Linked DNA regions of Salinarimonas sp.. The main gene of each other region encodes a partner of the protein of the gene in region 2 in a complex. Links are inferred from orthologs where the notes say so. Each region holds a gene or a part of one and is shown on either strand. Other genes may lie near its edges. The genes, in order: ABL310_RS09540 and hfq.

Evidence for each region.
Region 1: the proteins of hfq (region 2) and ABL310_RS09540 are in contact, whole or in part, in a crystal structure (PDB 3VU3), measured with the Escherichia coli proteins. The link is inferred for Salinarimonas sp. from one-to-one orthologs.

What each region holds. Positions count from the first base shown.
Region 1 is NZ_CP157794.1:2,046,004-2,052,068, forward strand. Bases 1-2,884 are described here. They hold ABL310_RS09540 (catalase), read right to left. Parts: upstream 2,347-2,884; coding sequence 655-2,346; downstream 1-654. Other genes in these bases: otsA (alpha,alpha-trehalose-phosphate synthase (UDP-forming)), read left to right, coding at 1-357; ABL310_RS09545 (hypothetical protein), read right to left, coding at 2,434-2,884. In the rest of the region: more of ABL310_RS09545, read right to left, coding at 2,885-3,090; ABL310_RS09550 (DUF1214 domain-containing protein), read right to left, coding at 3,087-3,710; ABL310_RS09555 (PBP1A family penicillin-binding protein), read right to left, coding at 3,723-5,945.
Region 2 is NZ_CP157794.1:2,259,646-2,265,547, forward strand. What follows is about bases 1,344-4,064. They hold hfq (RNA chaperone Hfq), read left to right. Parts: upstream 1,344-2,437; coding sequence 2,438-2,692; downstream 2,693-4,064. Other genes in these bases: ABL310_RS10455 (sigma-54 dependent transcriptional regulator), read left to right, coding at 1,344-2,267; hflX (GTPase HflX), read left to right, coding at 2,696-4,064. In the rest of the region: ABL310_RS10450 (PAS domain-containing sensor histidine kinase), read left to right, coding at 1-900; more of ABL310_RS10455, read left to right, coding at 897-1,343; more of hflX, read left to right, coding at 4,065-4,090; ABL310_RS10470 (alpha-amylase family glycosyl hydrolase), read right to left, coding at 4,106-5,677; ABL310_RS10475 (hypothetical protein), read left to right, coding at 5,856-5,902. UniProt on the Escherichia coli protein: RNA chaperone that binds small regulatory RNA (sRNAs) and mRNAs to facilitate mRNA translational regulation in response to envelope stress, environmental stress and changes in metabolite concentrations.

The DNA.
Region 1 (6,065 bases), 210 kb from region 2 along the record:
GTGAACTCGCCGATCCCGCACGCCTCGCTGGCGGGCCTCTACCGGATGGCCAAGGTCGGGCTGGTGACCCCGCTGCGCGACGGCATGAACCTCGTCGCCAAGGAGTTCGTCGCCGCCCAGCCCGCGGACGATCCCGGGGTGCTGATCCTCTCGCGCTTCGCCGGCGCGGTGCACGAGCTCGACTGCGCCCTGATCGTCAACCCCTACGATCCGGACGCCACCGCCGCCGCCATCGCCCGCGCGCTCGAGATGCCGCTCGAGGAGCGCCAGGAGCGCTGGGAGCGCATGCTCGCGCGCGTGGAGGCGAACTCGACGAGCGATTGGGCGAAGCGCTTCCTGGCGGTGCTGGAGGGGTGACACTCGTTCCGAGCCCGGGACGGCAACGCGGTGGTGAGCGCGTCATCCCGGGCCGCGAAGCGGACCCGGGACCCAGAACCGCCGACATTCGTCGAGCGGCGTTCAACGCCGCGTCCCGAGACATCGATCGCGGCGTCACGGTCGCGGGACGCGCGCGCTCCGCGCACGCTGAAATCGGCCTGCGCGGTTCTGGCTCCCGGACTTGCTTCGCAATCCGGGATGACAGCTGGGGGTATACCCTCACCCCTGCCCCTCTCCCGTTCGTGCCCCTTCGGAAGAGGGGTCTCGAGCGAGGCCTCACTCAGCCGCCTGCTTGCCCGCCGACGGATACGACCCGAGCACGTCCTCGGCGCTGGCCTTGCGGTTGGTGACGGAGCTCGTCCAGCCGCGCCAGTCCTTCGGATCGATGCGGTCGCCGTTGGCGCCCAGGCTCTTCAGCCGGCGCTGGTCCTCCTCGGTGAGCACCTGGTCCTTCAGCGGGGCGAGCCCGCGCACGTCGTCCACGGAGACGCCGATCGCCTCGCCGACGCGCCTGCCGTAATCGTCGTGAACCAGGAAGAAGTGCCAGACCATGCGCTCCTGGACGTCGCGCTCGCACTCGGAGAGGAGCGTGCCCATGGTGGCGATCAGGTCGTCGCGCTCCCAATCCATCATGGTGCAGAAGCGGCCGCGGGCCTGGACGTAGTCGTTGCGGCGCTCGATCACCTCCCGCACGAGCCGCCCGTGCAGCTCCGGCGGCCGGCTCTCGCGGTCTCCCTCGGCCTCGCGCAGGCCGTTATGGATCGAGGGCTCGTAATTGACGTGCGGGTTCTGGCCGGGCCCCATGTCGCGGGAGTACGACATCTGCCCGCCGGACTGGTTGGTGTGCACGCCCTCGGTCCGCGGTCGGTTCACCGGCAGCTGCAGATAGTTCGGCCCGACCCGGTAGCGCTGCGTGTCCGAGTACGAGAAGGTGCGGCCCACCAGCATCTTGTCGTCGGAGAAGTCGAGCCCGTCGACGAGCACGCCCGTGCCCATGGCGATCTGCTCGTTCTCGTTGAAGACGTCCTCCACGTTCCGGTTCAGCGTCATGACGCCGACATGCCGCAGCGGGAAGTCCTCCTCCGGCCAGATCTTGGTGTCGTCGAGCGGGTCCCAGTCGAGCTCGGGATGCTCGTCGTCGGACATGATCTGCACGGACATGTCCCATTGCGGATGGTCGCCGCGCGCGATCGCCGTGTAGAGATCCTTCGACGCCGAGCCGAGATCCTGGCCCTGGACCTTCGCCGCCTCCGCCGCAGTCAGGCTCTCGACGCCCTGGCGCGGGTGGAAGTGGTACTTGACGATGACGGTCTCGCCCGCGTCGTTGACCATCTTGTAGGTGTTGACGCCGAACCCCTCCATGTGCCGATAGCTGCGCGGGATGCCGCGCGGGCTGAACAGATGCGTGAGCATGTGCATCGCTTCCGGCGTCTGCGACATGAAGTCGAAGATCCGGTTCGGCTCCTGGCGGAAGGTCACCGGATCCGGCTTGAGGGAATGGATCACGTCGGGAAACTTGATCGCGTCGCGGATGAAGAACACCGCGAGATTGTTGCCCACGAGGTCCCAGTTCCCGTCCTCGGTGTAGAACTTCACCGCGAAGCCGCGCGGGTCGCGGGCGACCTCGGACGAATCCCGCCCGCCGATCACGGTGGAGAAGCGGATGGCGAGCGGTGTCTTCTTGCCCGCCTCCTGGAACAGCTTGGCGCGGGTGTACTTCGAGGCCGGCTCGTCCCCGATCTTCCCCGTCGCCTCGAACTCGCCGTAGGCGACGAAGCCGCGCGCGTGCACCACGCGCTCGGGAATCCGCTCGCGGTCGAAATGGCTGATCTTCTCCAGGAACTGGTAGTTCTCCAGCGTCGCCGGGCCTCGCGGCCCGACCGTGCGCTGGGACTGGTTGTTCGAGACCGCATGGCCCTGCCGGTTGGTGAGCGTGCCGTCGCTGGAATGGGAGGTCTCGTGCGCCATGGCGTTCGCCTCGTGTCGTGTCGCTGTTCGGTTTCGCGACGCCAACACGCGGGGCGCAAAGGGGTTTCGTCGTTGGCCGCGCCGGCTTCAGAGCGGCTCGATCCTGCAGGAGACCGCCTCGACCAGTGTCTGCGCCAGCTCCGCCTCGCTCGGGAAGGTCGCGAGCGTCCGCACCAGGACGAAGCCCTCGCGGGTGGGCGCGACGACGCGCAGGTCCCCGAAGCCGTCGACGGGCTCGGTTTCCTCGTCGGCCTCCGCCGCGACGAGGGCGTCGAGCTGCGCCTGCGTGGCGACGACGAGCTCGAGCCGGCCGCGCACGGCGGCGCGGTCGGTGACGGCGTAGTAGGCGCCGGCCCCCCGGGCGTGGAGCGACAGCGTCTGGAACAGCGGACCGTCGACGGCGCTCACCCGCAGCGGGCCCTCGGCCAGATCGTAGGCGCAGGCGCCGACCGCGACCGCCGGATCGTGCAGCGGCATCCAGGTGTCGCCCGGCCCCGTCCGAGCGCCGTCCTCCCGCGGCTCCGCGAAGGCGTCGCCGCGGGCGGGGGCGATCAGCACGGCGGCGTCGGCCGTGGCGGTGGGGGAGAGCCGCGAGAAGGCGTCGTTGTGCGACAGCCAGGGCAGCATCAGGATCGCCGCGATATGCGTCATGCCCGCCAGAACGAGCCCGGTGACGGTGGCGAGGACGAGCTTGCCGGCATTGCGGGCGAGGCTGTCGAGGATCGCGGCGCGGCGCAGGCTCACGAGGTCGCCCTCCCGCATCCGGTGCGCACGACCCGCGGCATCGCGCCCTCGTCGAGCCAGCCGATCGCGCCCGAGACCGGGCTGTCGTAGAGCCGCAGCACGGCCTGGACGCGCCCGCGCCCGGGCGTCTGCAGCCAGTTGCCGGGCTTCGGCCGCGGCGAGAGCGTGATCGTCACGGCCCCGTCCTCGTCGCGCAGGACCTCCGCCGAGGTGAGCCCCGCCCGCCGCTGCGGCGTCTCGACCAGCCGGCCGGCCTCGTCGTAGAGCGCGATGGTCCAGACGCGCGCCGCCGGCGTCTCGCCCGCGATCTCGTAGTCGCAGGCGGCGTCGAGGGGGCGGCCGAGCTCGTCGGCCAGCGCATGGAAGGCGATGCCCTCTCCGAGCGCCAGCGGCACGTCGCCGGAGCGGGCGAGAATGGCGCGGGCGTAGGGGTCGCTCTCGGGCGAGCCGACGGAGGGCCAGGCGGTCCAGGCCTGGGCCCGCCGCTCGCCGAACGGATAGTCGCCCTCCAGGGTCAGCCAGGCCGAGCCGAGGCCGAGGCCCGCGCCGAGCGCGGCGGCCCAGGCGATCAGGACGAGATGGTAGAGGTTCCTGAGCGCGCGGCGCAGGGCGTCGAGCATCGAAGCCGGGCCTCAGCGGGTGACGGCGGTGAAGCCCGCTTCCGGACGGCGCTGCTCGGCGAGGCGGCCCGGCGCGGCGCGGCTCTCGTGGAAGCCGGGCGGCGCCGCCGGGCGCCGCGCCTCCTCGAACAGGCTGCCGATCCCGCTGATCACCTCGAAGGAGCGCCGCGAGAGCGTGTTGCGCGACAGCGCGAGCACGGCCGGGTCGACGCTCGCGGTCGTCGCGGGATCGGTCCCGGCGATGGCGGGCCCGTCCTCCTCGAGGCCGGGGATCGCCCGCAGCTCCGCGTCGCGGTGGGCGAAGCTCATGATCTCCTTGAAGGTCATTGCCGGGAGAGAGCCGCCGGTCATGCGGTTCGTGGAGGTGAAGTCGTCGTTGCCGAACCACACCGCCGTGACGAAATTGCCGGTATAGCCGGCGTACCAGGCGTCGCGATAGGCGTTGGTGGTGCCGGTCTTGCCCGCCGAGCGGATGCCGTCGAGCGCCGCGCGGCGCCCCGTGCCGCGCTCGGGGACGGCCACGAGCATGGTGTTCATGTCGGAGACGACGCGGGTGGAGAGCACCCGCTCGCGCGGCGCGTCGCGGTCGTGCGAATAGAGCAGCGCCCCGTCGGCCGTGGTCACCTCGACGGCCGCATAGGGCCGCGCCCGCTCGCCGCCGTTTGCGAAGACGGCGTAGCCCGCCGCCATGTCGAGCACCGTCATCTCGGAGGCGCCGATGGGCAGCGAGGACGTGTCGGCGAGCGGCGTCTCGACGCCCATGGCCCGCGTCGTCTCGATGATGCGCGCGCGCCCGCGCTTGGCGTTGCCCTCGCCGATCTCGACCGAGAGCCGCACGGGGATGGTGTTGATCGAGCGCGCCAGCGCCGTGATCATCGGCATCGCCCCGGCGAAGGAGCGGTTGTAGTTGTTCGGGCACCAGTTCCCGAGGCAGATCGGCCGGTCGACGACCCGCGAATCCGGCCGGTAGGGCAGGTAGGAGAGGGCGGTGGCGTAGACGAAGGGCTTGAAGGACGAGCCGGGCTGGCGCCGCGCGTGCGCCGCGCGGTTGAACTGGCTCTGCCCGTAATCGCGCCCGCCGACGATGGCGCGCACCGCCCCGTCGGGCTCCATCAGCACGGCGGCCGCCTGCTTCACCCGATAGCGCTCGCCGTGCTGGCGCAGCGTGTCCTCCACCGCGAGCTCGGCGCGGCGCTGCATGGCCTGATCGAGCGGCGTCTTGACGAGAAGCACCCGCTCGTCGCCGAAGGCGCCGTCCCGGGCCATGTCGCGCACCTGCTCGAAGGCCCAGTCGAGATAATAGTCCGGCGTGGTCTCGCGCCCGCGGTCGATGGCGCTCGCGGGGTTGCGCCGGGCGATCTCGACCTGGCCCGCCGACATGAAGCCGGCATTCACCATGGCGGTGAGCACGTCGTTGGCGCGGGCGCGGGCGGCCGGCAGGTTGACGTGTGGCGAGAAGCGCGAGGGCGCCTTGAACAGGCCCGCCAGCATCGCCGCCTCGGCGAGGGTCACCTCCTGGATCGGCTTGCCGAAATAGAAGTCCGCCGCCGCGACGACGCCGAAATTGCCGCCGCCCATGTAGGCGCGGTCGAGATAGAGCTTGAGGATCTCGTTCTTGGACAGCTGAAACTCGAGCCAGAGCGCGAGGAAGGCCTCCTTGATCTTGCGGTCGAGCGTGCGCTCGTTCGTCAGGAACAGGTTCTTGGCCAGCTGCTGGGTGATTGTCGAGCCGCCCTGCACGACGGCGCCCTCGCGCGAGTTGGTCACGAGGGCGCGCGCGGTGCCGATCGGGTCGATGCCCCAGTGGGAGAAGAAGCGCCGGTCCTCGGTCGCGAGCGCGGCCTTGATCACCACCTCGGGGATCTCGTCGAGCGCCACGGAGTCGTCGTGGCGGATGCCGCGGCGGCCGACTTCCTGGCCGTAGCGGTCGAGGAAGGTGACGGCGAGCTCGTCCGTCGTGCGCCAGTTCTCCTGCGTCTCGTAGAAGGCGGGGATGGCGAGGGCGAGCATCACCACGGCGCCGGCGAGGCCGAGCGTCACGCCCTCCGAGGCGAGATCGAGCACGACGCGCGCGGCGCCGCGGGCGCGGAAAAGATCGGTGAAGGCGGTGTAGCGCCTCCAAATCGCCTTGAAGTCCTCCGAGGAATCGAAGGCCGAGGCGGACAGCCAGGCGTCGACGCCGAGCGCCCAGCGCTTGAGGCGCGTCCACAGGCTCGTCGTCCGATCGAAGCGCACCGCCCGTCCCCCCTTTCCGCCCAGTCGCCCGGCCAACCTTTGCTTAACGCTCGGTTAAGCCGTTCTAGCAGACCCGCCCCGACGCGGCGAATCGTATCGCGCGCGGCTCGCGAGTTGACG
Region 2 (5,902 bases):
CTGACGCAGGCCCAGATCGCCATCCAGCGCGGCGGGCGCGAGCGCACCGTCGACGTGCGCGTCACCTCCGAGCAGGCGCGCGGCGACGAGAAGGGCTTCGTCGTCACCCTCGACGACATCACCGATCTCGTCTCCGCCCAGCGCACCTCCGCCTGGGCCGACGTCGCGCGCCGCATCGCCCACGAGATCAAGAACCCGCTCACCCCGATCCAGCTCTCGGCCGAGCGGATCCGGCGCAAGTACGGCAAGGTCATCACCGAGGACCGCGCCGTGTTCGACCAGTGCACGGACACGATCGTGCGTCAGGTCGACGACATCAAGCGCATGGTCGACGAGTTCTCGTCCTTCGCCCGGATGCCCAAGCCGAAGATCGTCGAGCGCGAGGACCTGTCCGACACGGTGCGCCAGGCGCTCTTCATGATGCGCATCGCCCACCCCGACATCGCCTTCGAGGACGAGCTGCCCCAGGAGCCGCTTCTCGCCCGGTTCGACCGGCGGCTCGTGTCACAGGCGGTGGCGAACATCCTGAAGAACGCGGCGGAATCCATCGCCGAATCGCCGGATGCGACGCCCGGCGAGGGTCGCATCACGGTCGCGGTCGGCCTCGAGGAGGGCGTCGTCGCCATCGACGTCGTCGACACGGGCCGCGGCTTCCCCACCGAGAACCGCCAGCGGCTGCTCGAGCCCTACATGACCACGCGCGACAAGGGCACCGGACTCGGCCTGCCGATCGTCGCCAAGATCTTCGAGGAGCACGGCGGCGGCGTCGAGCTTCGCGACAATCCCGCCGGGCGGGGCGCCTGGGTGCGCCTCTGGTTCCCGGCCGAGCCCGCCCGCGAGGCGGGCGAGACCACACCAAGCGCCGACGCGGCGCGCATCTCGGGGGCGACCACGCCATGAGCGCCGATATCCTCATCGTCGACGACGAGGCCGACATCCGCGATCTGGTCGCGGGAATCCTGGAGGACGAGGGCCACCGCAGCCGCACCGCCGGCGGCTCGGACGAGGCGCTCGCCGCCATCGAGAGCCGGCGCCCGCACCTCGTCTTCCTCGACATCTGGCTCCAGGGCTCGCGGCTCGACGGGCTGCAGGTCCTCGAGCAGATCAAGGCGAGCCATCCGGAGCTGCCGGTGGTGATGATCTCCGGCCACGGCAACATCGAGACCGCCGTCTCCGCGATCAAGCTCGGCGCCTACGACTTCATCGAGAAGCCGTTCAAGGCCGACCGGCTGGTGCTCGTCGCCGAGCGCGCGCTGGAGGCCTCGCGGCTCAAGCGCGAGGTGCGCGAGCTGCGCGCCCGCTCGGCCGAGGCGAGCCGGATCTGCGGCAAGTCGCCGGTCATGAACCAGCTGCGCCAGACGGTCGAGCGCGTCGCGCCGACCAACGCGCGCGTTCTCGTCACCGGCGCGCCGGGCTGCGGCAAGGAGCTCGTCGCACGCACCATGCACGCGCTCTCCAGCCGGGCCAACGGCCCCTTCGTGGTGATCAACGCGGCGACGATCACGCCCGAGACCATGGAGGCCGAGCTCTTCGGCGTCGAATCGGGCGAGAGCCGCGACCGCCGCGTCGGCGCCCTCGAGGAGGCGCACGGCGGCACGCTCTACATCGACGAGATCGCCGATTTCCCAAAGGAGACCCAGGCCCGCATCCTGCGGGTTCTCGTCGAGCAGAATTTCCAGCGCGTCGGCGGCTCGACGCGCGTTCACGTCGACGTGCGCATCGTCTCGTCCTCCAGCCGCGACCTGAAGGCCGAGATCGCGGCGGGGCGCCTGCGCGAGGACCTCTTCCACCGCCTCAGCGTCGTGCCGATCCGCGTGCCGTCCCTCGCCGAGCGGCGGGAGGACGTGCCGGAGCTGATCGGCTTCTTCATGGAGCAGATCTCGCGGGCGACCGGCCTGCCGCCGCGTCGCATCGGCTCGGACGCGCTCGCGGTGCTCCAGTCGCACGACTGGCCCGGAAACGTGCGCCAGTTGCGCAACAACGTCGAGCGCCTGATGATTCTGGCGAGCGGCGATCCCGAGATCGAGATCACCGCCGACATGCTCCCCGCCGAGGTCGGCGCGCTCGTGCCGGCGACGCCGAGCGGGGCGGGCGGAGAGAAGCTGATGAGCCTGCCGCTGCGCGAGGCGCGCGAGATCTTCGAGCGCGAGTACCTGATGGCCCAGATCGCACGTTTTTCCGGCAACATCTCGCGCACGGCCGAGTTCATCGGCATGGAGCGCTCGGCGCTCCACCGCAAGCTGAAGTCGCTCGGCGTGAACGCCTGACCATGGTCGCGCGCGAAAAAGCGCGCGTGACGGCGACAAGGGGACTTGCCTTGGCGATAGGACCCATCTGTAATGGGCGTGCCGGTTCAGGGCCGCCAGCAGGCGGTCGATCTAAGTTCCATGGCTCCTGACTTCCAAGACCGGCGGCGGCAGGGTGGCGAGGCAAACTCATGGCGGGCGAGCGTGCGCAGAATCTGCAAGACACGTTTCTCAATCACGTGCGGAAGAACAAGGTCCCCCTGACCATCTTCCTGGTGAACGGCGTGAAGCTCCAAGGCGTTGTCACGTGGTTCGATAATTTCTGCGTCCTGTTGCGCCGCGATGGACACTCACAGCTCGTCTACAAGCACGCGATCTCCACGGTCATGCCGGGGCATCCGATCCAGCTGTTCGAGCAGGGGGACGAGGGCGGCGAGAAAGGCTGAGCCGTGAGCGAGCCGAAGCCGCCCGTCGAGGAGAGGCTCCAGCGGCTGGCCGAGCCCGAGAAGGAGGTCGCCTCGGGGACCCCGACGCTCGTGGTCGGCCCCTACCTGACGCGCCGTCGCGCGGGCGGGGAGGGCGAGAGCGCGCCGGTCAACCCGCGCGCCTTCGAGGCGCGGCTGGAGGAGGCCGTGGGCCTGGCCGGCGCCATCGATCTCGCCGTGGTCGAGGCGCTGGTCACGCCGCTCTCGGCGCTCAGGCCGGCGACGTACCTGGGCAAGGGCAAGGTCGAGGAGCTCAAGGGCGTGGTCACCGCCCACGAGATCCGTCTCGTGGTGATGGACTGCGCGCTCTCCCCGGTGCAGCAGCGCAACCTCGAGAAGGAGCTCGGCGCCAAGGTCATCGACCGCACGGGGCTCATTCTCGAGATCTTCGGGCGCCGCGCGCGCACCCGCGAAGGCCGGCTTCAGGTCGAGCTGGCGCACCTGAACTACCAGAAGAGCCGGCTCGTGCGCTCCTGGACGCATCTCGAGCGCCAGCGCGGCGGCTACGGCTTCCTCGGCGGCCCGGGCGAGACGCAGATCGAGGCGGATCGCCGGCAGATCCAGGAGCGGATGACCCGCATCGAGCGCGACCTCGAGACGGTGACGCGCACCCGCGCGCTCCACCGCACCTCGCGCCGCCGCGTGCCGTACCCGATCATCGCGCTCGTCGGCTACACCAATGCCGGCAAGTCGACGCTCTTCAACCGCATGACCCGCGCCGAGGTCATGGCGGAAAACATGCTCTTCGCCACCCTCGACCCCACCTCGCGGGCCATCGCGCTGCCGCACGGCGAGAAGGCGATCCTGTCGGACACGGTGGGCTTCATCTCCGACCTGCCGACCATGCTCGTCGCCGCCTTCCGGGCCACGCTCGAGGACGTGATCGAGGCCGACGTGCTGCTCCACGTGCGCGACGTCTCGCACGGCGAGACGCAGGCCCAGGCCGAGGATGTCCGGCAGGTGCTGCGCGATCTCGACATCGACCCCGACGACCGTGCGCGCATCGTCGAGGTCTGGAACAAGGCGGACCTGATCGACGCCGACGAGCGGGCGCGGCTCGAGGCGATCATCGCGCGCATGGACCCGGCCGAACGTCCCGCGCTCGTTTCCGCCGTGACGGGGGAGGGGATCGACGAGCTCCTGCGCGTGGTCGAGGACCGCATCGCCCGCGGCCGCCCGACCTACGCCGTGACGCTCGACCCGGCCGACGGGGCGGGCGCGCATTGGCTCTACGAGCAGGCGGAGATCTTCGGGCGCACGGACGCCGAGGATCGCGTCGACTTCCTCGTGCGCATCGCCGCCGAGAAGGAGCCGCGCTTCCTCCAGCGCTTTCCCCAGGCGAGGCGCGCCCTCGGCTGAGGTCGCGACGCGGCCTCACCCCTCCGTCACGCGCCCCTCGTTCGGCGCGAGCCGCCCGGTCTCCCGCGCGCCTTCGTGGGTCGAGAGCAGCACGCGCCCGCCTTCGGCCAGCGGCCGCGGCGCGTCGGCGAAGTTGAGCGCGACCACGATCCGCCGCGCGCCGTGCCGGCGCTCGAAGACGAGAACGTCGTCCGCGGCCGAAAGCGTGCGGTAGGCGCCGAGCGCGAGGGCGGGCTCGGCGCGGCGCAGCGCGGCCAGCCGGCGGATGAGGGCGAGCATGGAGCCGGGGTCCCGCGCCTGGGCCGCGACCGGCGCCGCGCCGCCGATCGGGAGCCACGGCGCGCCCGTCGTGAAGCCGGCGGTCGGGCCTTCCTCCCAAGGGATCGGCGTGCGCACCGGGTCGCGGCCGAACCCCTGGCCCGGCGCGTTCTTCTCCATCGGGTCGTGGACCAGCTCCGGCGGGATCGGCACGTCGACCATGCCGAGCTCGTCGCCCTGGTAGATCGTCGGCGTGCCGCGCAGCGTGAGCAGCAGCATGGCCGCGACGCGTGCCTGCGCCGGGCCGACGCGGCCTGCGATGCGCGGCCGGTCGTGGTTGCCCAGCACCCAGTTCGGCCAGGCGCCCTCCGGCAGCGCCGCCTCGTAGGCGTCGACCAGGCCCGCGATGGTCTCGGCCCGCCAATCGGCGAAGATCAGCTGGAAGTTGAAGGGCAGCTGGAAGCCGTCGAGGCCCTCGCCGCCGTAATAGGCCATCACCTCGGGCAGCGTGCCGTAGGCCTCGCCGATCAGCAGCCGCTCGGGCTCGTACTCTCGGGCGACCCGCCGCATGGCGCGGGCGGCGTCGAAGACTTCCGGCTGGTGGGCGGTGAAGGCGCGGTGGAGCGCGCGGGCCTCCTGCATGGGCGGGCGCCAATGCGGGTCCGGCGGGTTGCTCCGCAGGCGCGCGTCCGGGACGAGATGCTCCACCGCGTCGACCCGGAAGCCGTCGACGCCGCGGTCGAACCAGAAGCGCATGACGTCGAGCATCGCCTCCTGGACGGCCGGGTTGCGCCAGTTGAGCGCCGGCTGCTCGCGCAGATAGATGTGGAGCCAGTACTGGCCGGTCGCCGCATCGAGGCTCCAGGCCGGCCCGCCGAACTCGGAGAGCCAATTGTTGGGCGGCCCGCCGTCGGTCCCCGGATCGGCCCAGACGTACCAGTCCCGCTTCGGGCTCTCGCGCGAGGAACGGCTCTCGCGGAACCAGGGGTGCTCGTCGGACGTGTGGCTCGGCACGAAGTCCATCAGCACCTTCAGCCCCCGCCCGTGCGCCGCGGCCACGAGGGCGTCGAAGTCGGCGAGCGTGCCGAACAGCGGGTCCACGCCGCGATAATCCGACACGTCGTAGCCGAAGTCCTTCATCGGCGAGGGATAGATCGGCGAGATCCAGACGGCGTCGACGCCGAGCGTCACGAGATGGTCGAGCCGGCGGGCGATGCCGGCGAGATCCCCGATGCCGTCCCCGTTCGAATCCTGGAAGGAGCGCGGATAGATCTGATAGACGACCGCGTGTCGCCACCAGGTCGCCTCGTCGCGCTTGAGTTCGGTCATCGAGCAGGCCTTCGTGTCGTCGCGTTTCGTTCGCCGCCCGCATAGGGCATCGCACGCCGCGAGGGCAACCGTGAAGGGCGGCGTTGGTTCGCCGCCGCGTCCGCGGCATTCACCTTGCGCGAGCCGTCCTTTGGCCGCATTTTGGCATCTCACGGCTCGTGGGGGGCAGGGGGCTTCGATGACGACAACCGGCGCCGGCGAGGTCCGGCCGAGGCCGCCGCTCTT